Regions from separate parts of the Mesorhizobium sp. P2_F8 genome, predicted to be linked through region 2. Evidence: predicted binding sites of a transcription regulator. Region 2 holds the regulator's gene; each other region holds the start of a gene.
The links. The regulator LexA, encoded in region 2, represses DNA repair genes until DNA is damaged. The targets are predictions, from matches to a motif close to TGTTCNNNNTGTGTTCNG.
Positions count from the first base shown of each region.

Region 1 (3,272 bases), on a different contig from region 2:
CAGGCCGGTGAAGACGTTCTTGAACTGCACCATGCCGGCGTTGGTGAACATCAGCGTCGGATCGTTGCGCGGCACCAGCGGGCTCGACGCGACGATCTCGTGACCCTCCTTGCGGAAGTAGTCGAGAAAAGTCGACCGGATCTCGTTCACGCCACTCATGAATGCTGCCTTTTCGAGAAAACCGCCGGCAAACCGGCGGAAAATGGGCTCTGGGTCTCAAAGAGCGTCGCGCTGAAAACGGATTCAGTCGACGCGCTTCAAGTTCTTGCTTCCATGCATGTCGCTGTCCCAAAGCCGCTGCGCACTTTTGGGGCGACATCCATAAGAAAATAGACTTGGCCTTTTAGCGGTCGCACCGCACCCTGTCCAGAAACACGGAATTGGTCCAAATCGCGCGCTTGCCGACCCATCAGCGCCGGCCGCAAAACGAAAAACCGCCGGCTCGAAAGCCGGCGGTTTGGAACGCAAAAACACTGAACTCAATTACATAAGCTTGAGATAATAGAACAGGATTATGGCCGATCTTCGGCCGGCATCCTGTGCACGAAGTTGTCACATCGCGCCGGATTCCTCCTCGAAGCCGTCGTCGCCGCTCTCCGCGCCGCCATTCTCGAGGAATTTCTCGGCGATCAACCCGGCATTCTGCCTGAGCGCCAGTTCGATCTCGCGCGCCGTGTCGGGATTGTCGCGCAGGAACAGCTTGGCATTCTCGCGGCCCTGGCCGAGACGCTGCGAATTGTAGGAGAACCAGGCGCCCGACTTCTCGACCACGCCGGCCTTGACGCCGAGGTCGACCAGTTCGCCGGTCTTGGACACCCCCTCGCCATACATGATGTCGAACTCGACCACCTTGAAGGGCGGCGCCAGCTTGTTCTTGACCACCTTGACGCGGGTCTGGTTGCCGACGACCTCGTCGCGGTCCTTGACCGAGCCGATGCGGCGGATGTCGAGGCGGACCGAGGCGTAGAATTTCAGCGCGTTGCCGCCCGTCGTGGTCTCGGGCGAACCGAACATGACGCCGATCTTCATGCGGATCTGGTTGATGAAGATGACCATGGTGTTGGAGCGCGAGATCGAGGCGGTCAGCTTGCGCAGCGCCTGGCTCATCAGGCGGGCCTGCAGGCCGGGCAGCGAATCGCCCATCTCGCCTTCGATTTCGGCGCGTGGCGTCAGCGCCGCGACCGAATCGACCACCAGCACGTCGATGGCACCGGAGCGCACCAGCGTGTCGCAGATTTCCAGCGCCTGCTCACCCGTGTCGGGCTGCGAGATCAGAAGGTTTTCCAGATCGACGCCAAGCTTGCGGGCATAGACCGGATCGAGCGCATGCTCGGCATCGACGAAGGCGCAGATGCCGCCCTTCTTCTGGGCCTCGGCCACGGTGTGCAGCGCCAGCGTCGTCTTGCCCGAGCTTTCCGGCCCGTAGATCTCGACGATGCGGCCGCGCGGCAGGCCACCGACGCCAAGCGCGATGTCGAGGCCGAGCGAGCCGGTCGGCACGGTTTCGATCTCGACGACCTGCTCGTTCGCGCCGAGCCGCATGATCGAGCCCTTGCCGAAAGCCCGCTCGATTTGCGACAGCGCCGCATCCAGAGCCTTTGATTTGTCCACCGCTTTGTCCTCTACCAGCCGCAAAGAATTCTGAGCCATGATACATCACCCCTTGGTCGTCAATGAAGGCCGGACAATCCGTAATCCCTGCCTATTTGTACCTTTTTTGTTCTCGTTTGGCAAGAGGGTTCAAGTATCTGAAAGGCAATCAATTTCCGGATTTGTTCTTTTTTTGTCCCGAGAATCACATCAGGAGCGCACCTCGCATTGGGCCAGACCGCATAGTCGTTTCGATCTGCCGAATCGCCTGCCTGCATGCGAAGCTTCGTCACGCAGCCTAGCGCTTGTGCGGCTGGAATAACAAAGGTCATATCGCCGGCATGGTGAAATCTCCAAGAATCCTGGCCGTGGGCGGCGCCCATATCGACCGGCGTGGCCAGGTGTCCGGCGCCTACGTGCCGGCCGCATCCAATCCCGGCACGATGCGCGAGGATGTCGGCGGCGGCGTCTTCAATGCCTTGCGCACTGCGGTCCGGCGCGGCGCCTCCGCCTCGCTGCTGTCGGTGCGCGGTGGCGACGCTGCCGCCGATACGGTTTCACGGGCCATCGCCGAAGCCGGGATTGCCGACCTGTCGGCGGTGTTCCTCGATCGCACGACGCCAAGCTATACGGCGCTGATCGACAGCGAGGGCGAGCTGATCGTCGGCTTTGCCGACATGGCGCTCTATGAGCTGGCGTTTCCCAAGCAGGTCAGACGCTCCAAGGTGCGCGAGGTACTCGCTGCCGCCGATGCTGTCTTCTGCGACGCCAATTTGCCGACGGTGGCAGTGGAGAGGCTCGTGGCACTCGCCGCCGGCAAACCCGTCTTCGCCATTGCCATTTCGCCGGCCAAGATCGTGCGCCTGAGGCCGGTGCTCGGCAATCTGGCCGTCGTCTTCATGAACCAGCGCGAGGCGGTCGCACTTGCCGGCCTGGACAGTGCGGCCTCGGGGTACGACATCGTCGACGGGCTGAAACGCGCAGGGCTCAAAAGCGGCGTGGTGACAGCGGGCGGCGCTCCCATGCTGGGCTTCGATGAAGCGGGCACCTTCTCGATCCTGCCGCCGACGCCAAGAAAGGTCGCCGACGTCACCGGCGCCGGCGATGCGCTGGCGGGGGCAACGGTCGCTGCCTCGCTGCGCGGCATGCCGTTGCGCGCGGCCCTGCGCGAAGGCATTGCCGCGGCGACGCTGGCCATCGAAAGCGCCGACGCCGTTCCCGATTTCACCGCTGCTGATTTCACCGAGGCACTGGCTCTTGTGCCGGATGCGCAGGAAGTGGCATGAGACCGGCCAGTTCATAGTGCCGGAGTGTTTCCGCGCGTCCAAGTGGAGGCGCATCGCTGCGGATTGGAGATCAGGATGACACCAGAAACCGCCCGTCCCTTCATCGATATCCATGCGCCGGTTGCACAGGCCTTGGCCGCCGGGCGGCCGGTGGTGGCGCTGGAAAGCACCATCATCACCCATGGCATGCCCTACCCCGACAATGGCGCCATGGCGGCCGATGTTGAAAAGATCATCAGCGACGGCGGCGCCGTGCCGGCGACGATCGCCGTGGTTGGCGGCCGCATCAAGATCGGGCTTTCGGACGGCGAGCGCGAATCGCTCGCCATGACCGGCGACGCCATGAAACTGTCACGCGCCGACCTCGGCTTCGCGGTGGCGCAAGGGCGCACGGGC
Region 1 covers NZ_JBFUFB010000011.1:178,319-181,590, forward strand. Annotated here, with positions in the region: gene alaS (alanine--tRNA ligase) at 1-159, opposite strand, end outside; gene recA (recombinase RecA) at 553-1,650, opposite strand; gene AC1DZP_RS25980 (carbohydrate kinase family protein) at 1,932-2,876, shown strand; gene AC1DZP_RS25985 (pseudouridine-5'-phosphate glycosidase) at 2,952-3,272, shown strand, end outside.
Region 1: recA (recombinase RecA) is a predicted target of LexA. The motif match lies at 1,774-1,791, and genes of this name have one in related genera.

Region 2 (3,272 bases):
TGCATTCATGGTCGACTATCCCCGCGCATGGGCTCAGATGAACATATCAGGTGAAACCGTTGGCGATCATGGGCAGTCCCTTGGGTGTTGTCAAACATTATATATAATTTACGCAATGGAAGGATTTCATATATAATCACTCGACCAATTGGTACGGATGGTCGGCAATGCTGGACGACGAGCAATTCTCGAAGACAGAAGCAGCCTACAGGCTGCTGCGCCGCGATATCCTCACCACCCGTCTGAAGCCCGGCGCGCCGCTCAAGCTCAGCGCGTTGCGCAACAGCTACGGCATCGGCTGGACACCGCTGCGCGAGGCGCTCTCGCGGTTGGAGGCAGAACGCCTGGTGACCGCCATCAGCAATCGCGGCTTTGCCGTCGCCGCGGTCTCGCGCAACGAGTTGGAAGATCTGTCACGCGCCAGATTGGTGGTTGAACTGCCTCTGCTCCAGGAATCGATCGAGAAAGGCGGCCGTGAATGGGAGGACGCCGTCGTTGCCGCCCATTACAGGCTGTCGCGTAGCAGGACCGCGGTCGACGACCCGTCCGACGAAGTGGTCGACGAATGGGATGAAAAGCACGAGGCTTTCCACGCGGCATTGCTCAGCGCGGCAACATCCCCCTGGCTGCTGACCTTCCACTCCACGATCGCGGATCAGTTGCGTCGCCATCACCGCTTTCTTGGCCTGGCGCCAACCTTGCGGGCGGCCGCCGGTCTCCAGCATGGCTACGAAGAGGCCATGGAGGCGTTGCGCCAGGCCATCGCGATCGAACATCACACCGCGCTCATGGAAGCGGCGCTGGATCGTGACATCGAGCGCGCGAAAACCCTGATGGTTGCCCACATCGGCTACACGCTGCATGTCTATGTCCATGCGGGCGACGGCAACACAAAAAAGCGGTAATGCGACGAGGAACGATATGGGCAATTCCTCCGCCAAAGTTGGCATTTTGGCTCCCTTTCGTTCACGGGAGCCACGACCGGTGAAGTGAACCGAGCCCCCTTGTCGAGCTCCAGCGTTAGCCGAGGCCAAGCCCGACACAGGGTGGGCCGCAGGCCATTAACCATAGCAATTTCAATCCAACCAAGCGCTCGGCGGTGGCAGGCATGCGTCGATCGCGACGACTGCCGGGGCGCCAAATAATTTCAGCCGCCTTAACAAGTTCATTAAACTTTAAACGGTTGCGGAACACAACTGGAACAGATAGTGTTTGTTCTGGGTTTGTTTTTCCGATTCTGGTTTTGGGTAACCTGGGGGCTGCCATGCTGACGCGCAAACAACATGAACTGCTGATGTTCATCCATGAACGGCTCAAGGAAAGCGGCATTCCGCCATCCTTCGACGAGATGAAGGAAGCGCTCGACCTTGCCTCCAAATCCGGCATACACCGGCTGATCACGGCGCTGGAGGAGCGCGGCTTCATTCGCCGCCTGCCCAATCGGGCGCGCGCGTTGGAAGTGCTGCGGCTGCCGGATTCGATCGCGCCAGGCCTCAACGCGGCAAAGAAGTTCTCGCCAAGCGTCATCCAGGGCAGCCTCGGTCAAGGCGGCCTTGGCCGGCAACTCAAGCCTGCGTCTTCGCGGATGCCTTCGGCCGGCAATGACGACGACGTGGTCTCCGCCGTGTCGATCCCGGTCATGGGACGCATCGCGGCCGGTGTGCCGATCGACGCCATCCAGCACCAGACGCATTCGATCTCGGTGCCGCCGGACATGATCATGGGCGGCGAACACTATGCCCTGGAGGTCAAGGGCGACTCGATGATCGAGGCCGGCATCTTCGACGGCGATACTGTCATCATCCGCAATGCCGATACAGCCAGCCCGGGTGAGATCATCGTGGCGCTGGTGGATGAAGAGGAAGCGACGCTGAAGCGGTTCCGCCGCAAGGGTGCCTCGATTGCTCTCGAAGCCGCCAACCCGGCCTATGAAACCCGCATTTTCGGACCGGACAGGGTCAAGGTGCAAGGCAAGCTCGTCGGGCTGATCAGGCGCTACTGAGCAGGGCTTGCGACCGGCTTTTCGGGTTTGCGGTAGGGTGGCAGGCCCCTCGCCTCGCGCGAAAACTTGCGCTGCGTGTGCCAGGGCCGGTATGACCCGTCCACCGCGAAGCTGATCGTCGCAGGCGTGGTCGCCGATTGGCGATCGAAGAAGACGGCCGCACTACCCTTGCGGGCCAGTTGTCGCTTGGTGATGACGAGCACAAGTGGATTGTGACAGGGGTCATAGGCCGTGGCGTCATTGATGACGATCAGGTCGGCGAAGCCGCAGGCCATCCAGGCGTCCTTTCGGTCTTCGACATGCGCGATGATCGCACCGGACGGATGCTTGGCGAGGCAAACGCCCGATGTGCAATAGAAAGGCGCGCCCGACGGCAGCTCGGCGGCATCGGCTATCTCGAATTGCCCGTCTTCTTTGCTGAACACCTCCGGCATGACGATGGTCTCGGATGTCAGCGCGCGTTTCCAGTTGTCGACCGTGAATTCGTTCGGGCGTGCCCGGCTGACGGCGAGTTCGCCAGCCCCGATCGGCAGCGCAACCAGCCTGGCGTCCTCAGAGATCAGCACGTCCGGTGCGGGCGTGTCCGAGACGGTCAACAGGCCCGCAAGCGCGAACGGAAGGGCTGCGAGCCGCAGCCATGTCGTCGCCACCGTCGCAATGACCAAGGCAATCGCCACCAGCAGGACGGACTGCTGCGAAATCAACCCGACCGCGTCGACCGGCGAGCGCTCGGAAATCCATCCGGACATGGCGATCATCACCGTCAGGCCTTTGCCCATCACGTAAAGAAAGGGGCCATCGGCGCCAAAGGGCATCGCCAGCGCACTGAGGACGGCGAAAGGCATCACAACCAGCGAGACGATTGGCATGATGGCGAGATTGGCGAACAGGCTGAGCGGCGACACCCGCTGAAAATGCCAGATGGCAAACAGCGCCGTAGCGCTGCCGGCGATGATGGAGGTCATGGCAAGGCCCCCCATCGCCAACAAGAATTTTCGCGTGAGAAAGCCAGGCAGAGATCGCCGTGGCGGCGGCGGTTTCGTTTTCGCCGAACGATGATCAGACCAGCCGGCATAGGCACCGACCAGCGCCGCGGTCGCCGCGAACGACATCTGGAAACTTGGGCCGACCACTTCATGCGGCGACACCGCAATGACCGCGATCGCCGAGATCGCCAGGTTGCGCATGGTCAGCGCCGCCCGATCGAACAGCACGGCAATCAGCATCACCGCCAGCATGATGAAGCTGCGCTCTGCGGCAACGACGACGC
Region 2 covers NZ_JBFUFB010000006.1:438,974-442,245, forward strand. Annotated here, with positions in the region: gene kynU (kynureninase) at 1-9, opposite strand, end outside; gene AC1DZP_RS17750 (GntR family transcriptional regulator) at 168-905, shown strand; gene lexA (transcriptional repressor LexA) at 1,265-2,002, shown strand; gene AC1DZP_RS17760 (ComEC/Rec2 family competence protein) at 1,996-3,272, opposite strand, start outside.

Region 3 (3,272 bases), 350 kb from region 2:
TCCTCGGCCAGACCGGGCGTTCGATCCTGACCCGGCTGCTCGGCGTCATCCTGGCCGCACTTGCCGTGCAGTTCGTCGCCGACGGCATCAAGGCGCTGATGGCGGGATAGCTCGCGACGAGCCGCCGAAGCCGGCCCTACTTCGCCGTTGTATCGATGACTTCGAAATCGTGGGTGATCGTGGCGGTCTTGGCCAGCATCGCGGAGGCTGAGCAGTATTTTTCGATCGAAAGATGGATCGCCCGTTTGACTTTGTCGCTGGAGAGCGACCGGCCCTTGACCACGAAATGCATGTGGATGCGGGTGAACACCCTGGGCTCGGTTTCGGCCCGGTCGGCGTCGAGCTCGACCACGCAATCCTCGATCGCCTCGCGCCCCTTTTCGAGGATATGCACGACATCATAGGCCGAACAGCCGCCGGTGCCGATCAGCACCAGTTCCATCGGGCTAGGTCCTGGCGTCTTGCCTTCCGGTCCGAGCGCGGTTCCCAGCACTACTTTGTGGCCGCTGCCGGATTCGCCGACGAAGGTGCGCTCCTCCACCCACTTTACACGTGCTTTCATCTGATATTCCTTCCACTTGGGGTCATCCGCCTCAAGGATTAAATAGGATCATGGTCCGGCTCGCGCGACGCCAAAGACGACATCGTGCATGACCCTGCCCGGCAACAGCGTGAAGATGCCGGCCCCGACCTGCGCAAAGACATACAGCGCAATCATCGACTTGCGATGCTTGGCGACCCGATGACTGTGCGCGTGCCACACCGCCAGCGGTACGGTGACCAGCACCAGGATCGACAGGAGATGGATCGGACTGAAAGGGCCGACGAGGCGGATCTGATGAATCCAGAAACTCGAGACGGCGATGACCAGCATCAGCGCGGCCCAGACATAGCCCGCGATGCGATGGCGCCGCGTTCCCTTCGGCAGCGCCAGCTGCGTGGCCCCTATCACCAGCGCGGCGAAAGCCGCAAAGGCATGCCAGGGAACCGGAGAAGGGGCGGCAAGCAGCGGTTGCAGCGACATTGCCGCCTCTCCGGTGGCTGATTGTCCTCAGAACGGGATTTCGTCGTCCAGTTCGCGCGACGAACCGCCGCCACCGCCGCTCTTGGCGCCGCCACCACGATTGAAGCTTTCGCTCGGGCTGGACTGGCCGAAATCGGAACCACGGCTGCTGCCGCCACCGGCATAGCCGCCGACCTGACCGCCCTCACCCTGACCGCGTGCGTCGAGCATCTGTAGCTCGCCGCGGAATTTCTGCAGCACGACTTCCGTCGTGTACTTGTCGTTGCCGGTCTGGTCCTGCCATTTGCGCGTCTGCAACTGGCCCTCGACATAGACCTTCATGCCCTTCTTCAGATACTGCTCGGCCACCTTGGCAAGCTGATCGTTGAAGATGACGACGTTGTGCCACTCGGTCTTTTCCTTGCGCTCGCCGGAATTCTTGTCGCGCCAGCTTTCCGACGTCGCAATGCGGATGTTGACGACCGGCTCGCCCGAGTTCAGGCGACGGATTTCCGGATCTGCACCGAGGTTGCCGACCAGAATGACCTTGTTGACGCTACCCGCCATGATATTTCTCCGCGCTCATCCGAAACAAATTTTTGTCGCAGCACCTTACAGGCTGCAGACCATCGCCGCCTGCTATGGCTGGCTTTTCCCACAAGGTTTTTGTTCCCTTTTCGTTCTATGACGCCCGTGGCGTTCTGTCAATGTTTGTCAGCAAGATGTAGTGTTCCGGTCCGAAATTTCCATGAAATCGGGAATGGGTCGGGGGCAATCAATGAACTCCGTCACACATGAGGACCAGCCGCGCGAGCAATGGCGAGCAGGTGTGGGAACGCGTATGCATGTGTCGGCAAGCAACGGTGCATCGCAACTTTGCATATTCGAGCAATGGGTCGAGCCCACGGTAGGTGCCCCAACGCATTGGCATCCCGTCGAGGAAGTGCTGACCGTTATCGCCGGCAGGGCCGAGATGTGGATCGACGATGAGCACAACGTCCTGACCTCTGGCCAGTCTCTCGTTGTTCCCGCGAACAGGAAACACGGGTTCAAGAACGTCGGCACCGGTACGCTTCACATCCACGCCGTGCTTGCGTCGCCAATCTTCGAGGCGACGTTTGATGGACCTGCCGGGCTGGTGAGGCGCTGGCTTCCGGCAAACTCGTAAAAACAGCGCTTGCCAAATCAATAAGTATCGACTTATGCTTTCGTCATGATCGAAGCAGAGATTTTCCGCGCCCTTGCCGACCCGACGCGCCGCGCCGTCTTTGAGCAGCTTGCCGCTGGCGAAATGAGCGTCTCGGAATTGCGCAGCGGCATGACGGTGTCGCAACCCGCCGTCTCCCAGCATCTGGCGGTGTTGCGCGGCGCTGGCTTGGTGGTCGAGCGGCGAGCGGGCCGCAACGCCTACTATCGCGCCGACCCGCAAGGGCTTGCCCCCTTGCTCTCCTGGATCGAACGCTACCGGACCTTCTGGCCGGAGCGCATCGAAAGGCTGAAGGCGGTTTTGAAGGACATGGATCAATGAAGAGCATGGGATCAATGACAGACCAAAGCCACGCGGACACCAACACCGCGCCTGACGCGATCGAGTTTGAGTGCGACCTGCCGGAGCCGCCGGAAAAGGTGTGGCGCGCACTGACCGTGCCCGAGCTGCTCGCCGCATGGATGATGCCGAACGACATCAGCCCTGAGACCGGCAGCCGTTTTGCCTTCGCCGGGCCAGAGGCGGCGATCGAATGCGAGATCATCGACGCCGAGCCCGAACGGCTGCTGCGCTATTCCTGGCGCGAGCGGCCGCAGCCAGGCGATGCCGGGCGGCAGGCTCGGCTCGACAGCCCGCTCGACAGCATTGTCACCTTCACACTCGCCCGCACCGTCTCCGGCGGCACGCATCTGCGCATCGTCCATGACGGTTTTGCCCGAACGGCAATGCCCGCTGTTGCCATGGCCGGCGCAGGCTGCAGGCTTTCGCTGGGGTCGCGCAATCCAAGATGGCCGGCCGCCGCGAACACGCCTTTGCTGTTGCTGCGCGCGGCCTGAACAATGAAACGGACGGAGACGAAACAATGAGCGGCCTTGCCAATCTGGTTCCGATGGTGATCGAGCAATCGAGCCGCGGCGAACGCGCCTTCGACATTTTCTCGCGCCTGCTGCGCGAGCGCATCATCTTCATCAACGGTGAAATCAACGACGACATTTCGGCGCTGGTCTGCGCGCAGCTGCTGTCGCTGGAATCGGACAATCCCGACAAGGAGATATCGCTCTA
Region 3 covers NZ_JBFUFB010000006.1:84,774-88,045, forward strand. Annotated here, with positions in the region: gene AC1DZP_RS15985 (MarC family protein) at 1-110, shown strand, start outside; gene AC1DZP_RS15990 (OsmC family protein) at 137-562, opposite strand; gene AC1DZP_RS15995 (DUF2306 domain-containing protein) at 611-1,024, opposite strand; gene AC1DZP_RS16000 (single-stranded DNA-binding protein) at 1,052-1,570, opposite strand; gene AC1DZP_RS16005 (cupin domain-containing protein) at 1,782-2,171, shown strand; gene AC1DZP_RS16010 (ArsR/SmtB family transcription factor) at 2,217-2,531, shown strand; gene AC1DZP_RS16015 (SRPBCC family protein) at 2,546-3,046, shown strand; gene AC1DZP_RS16020 (ATP-dependent Clp protease proteolytic subunit) at 3,073-3,272, shown strand, end outside.
Region 3: AC1DZP_RS16000 (single-stranded DNA-binding protein) is a predicted target of LexA. The motif match lies at 1,671-1,688, and genes of this name have one in related genera.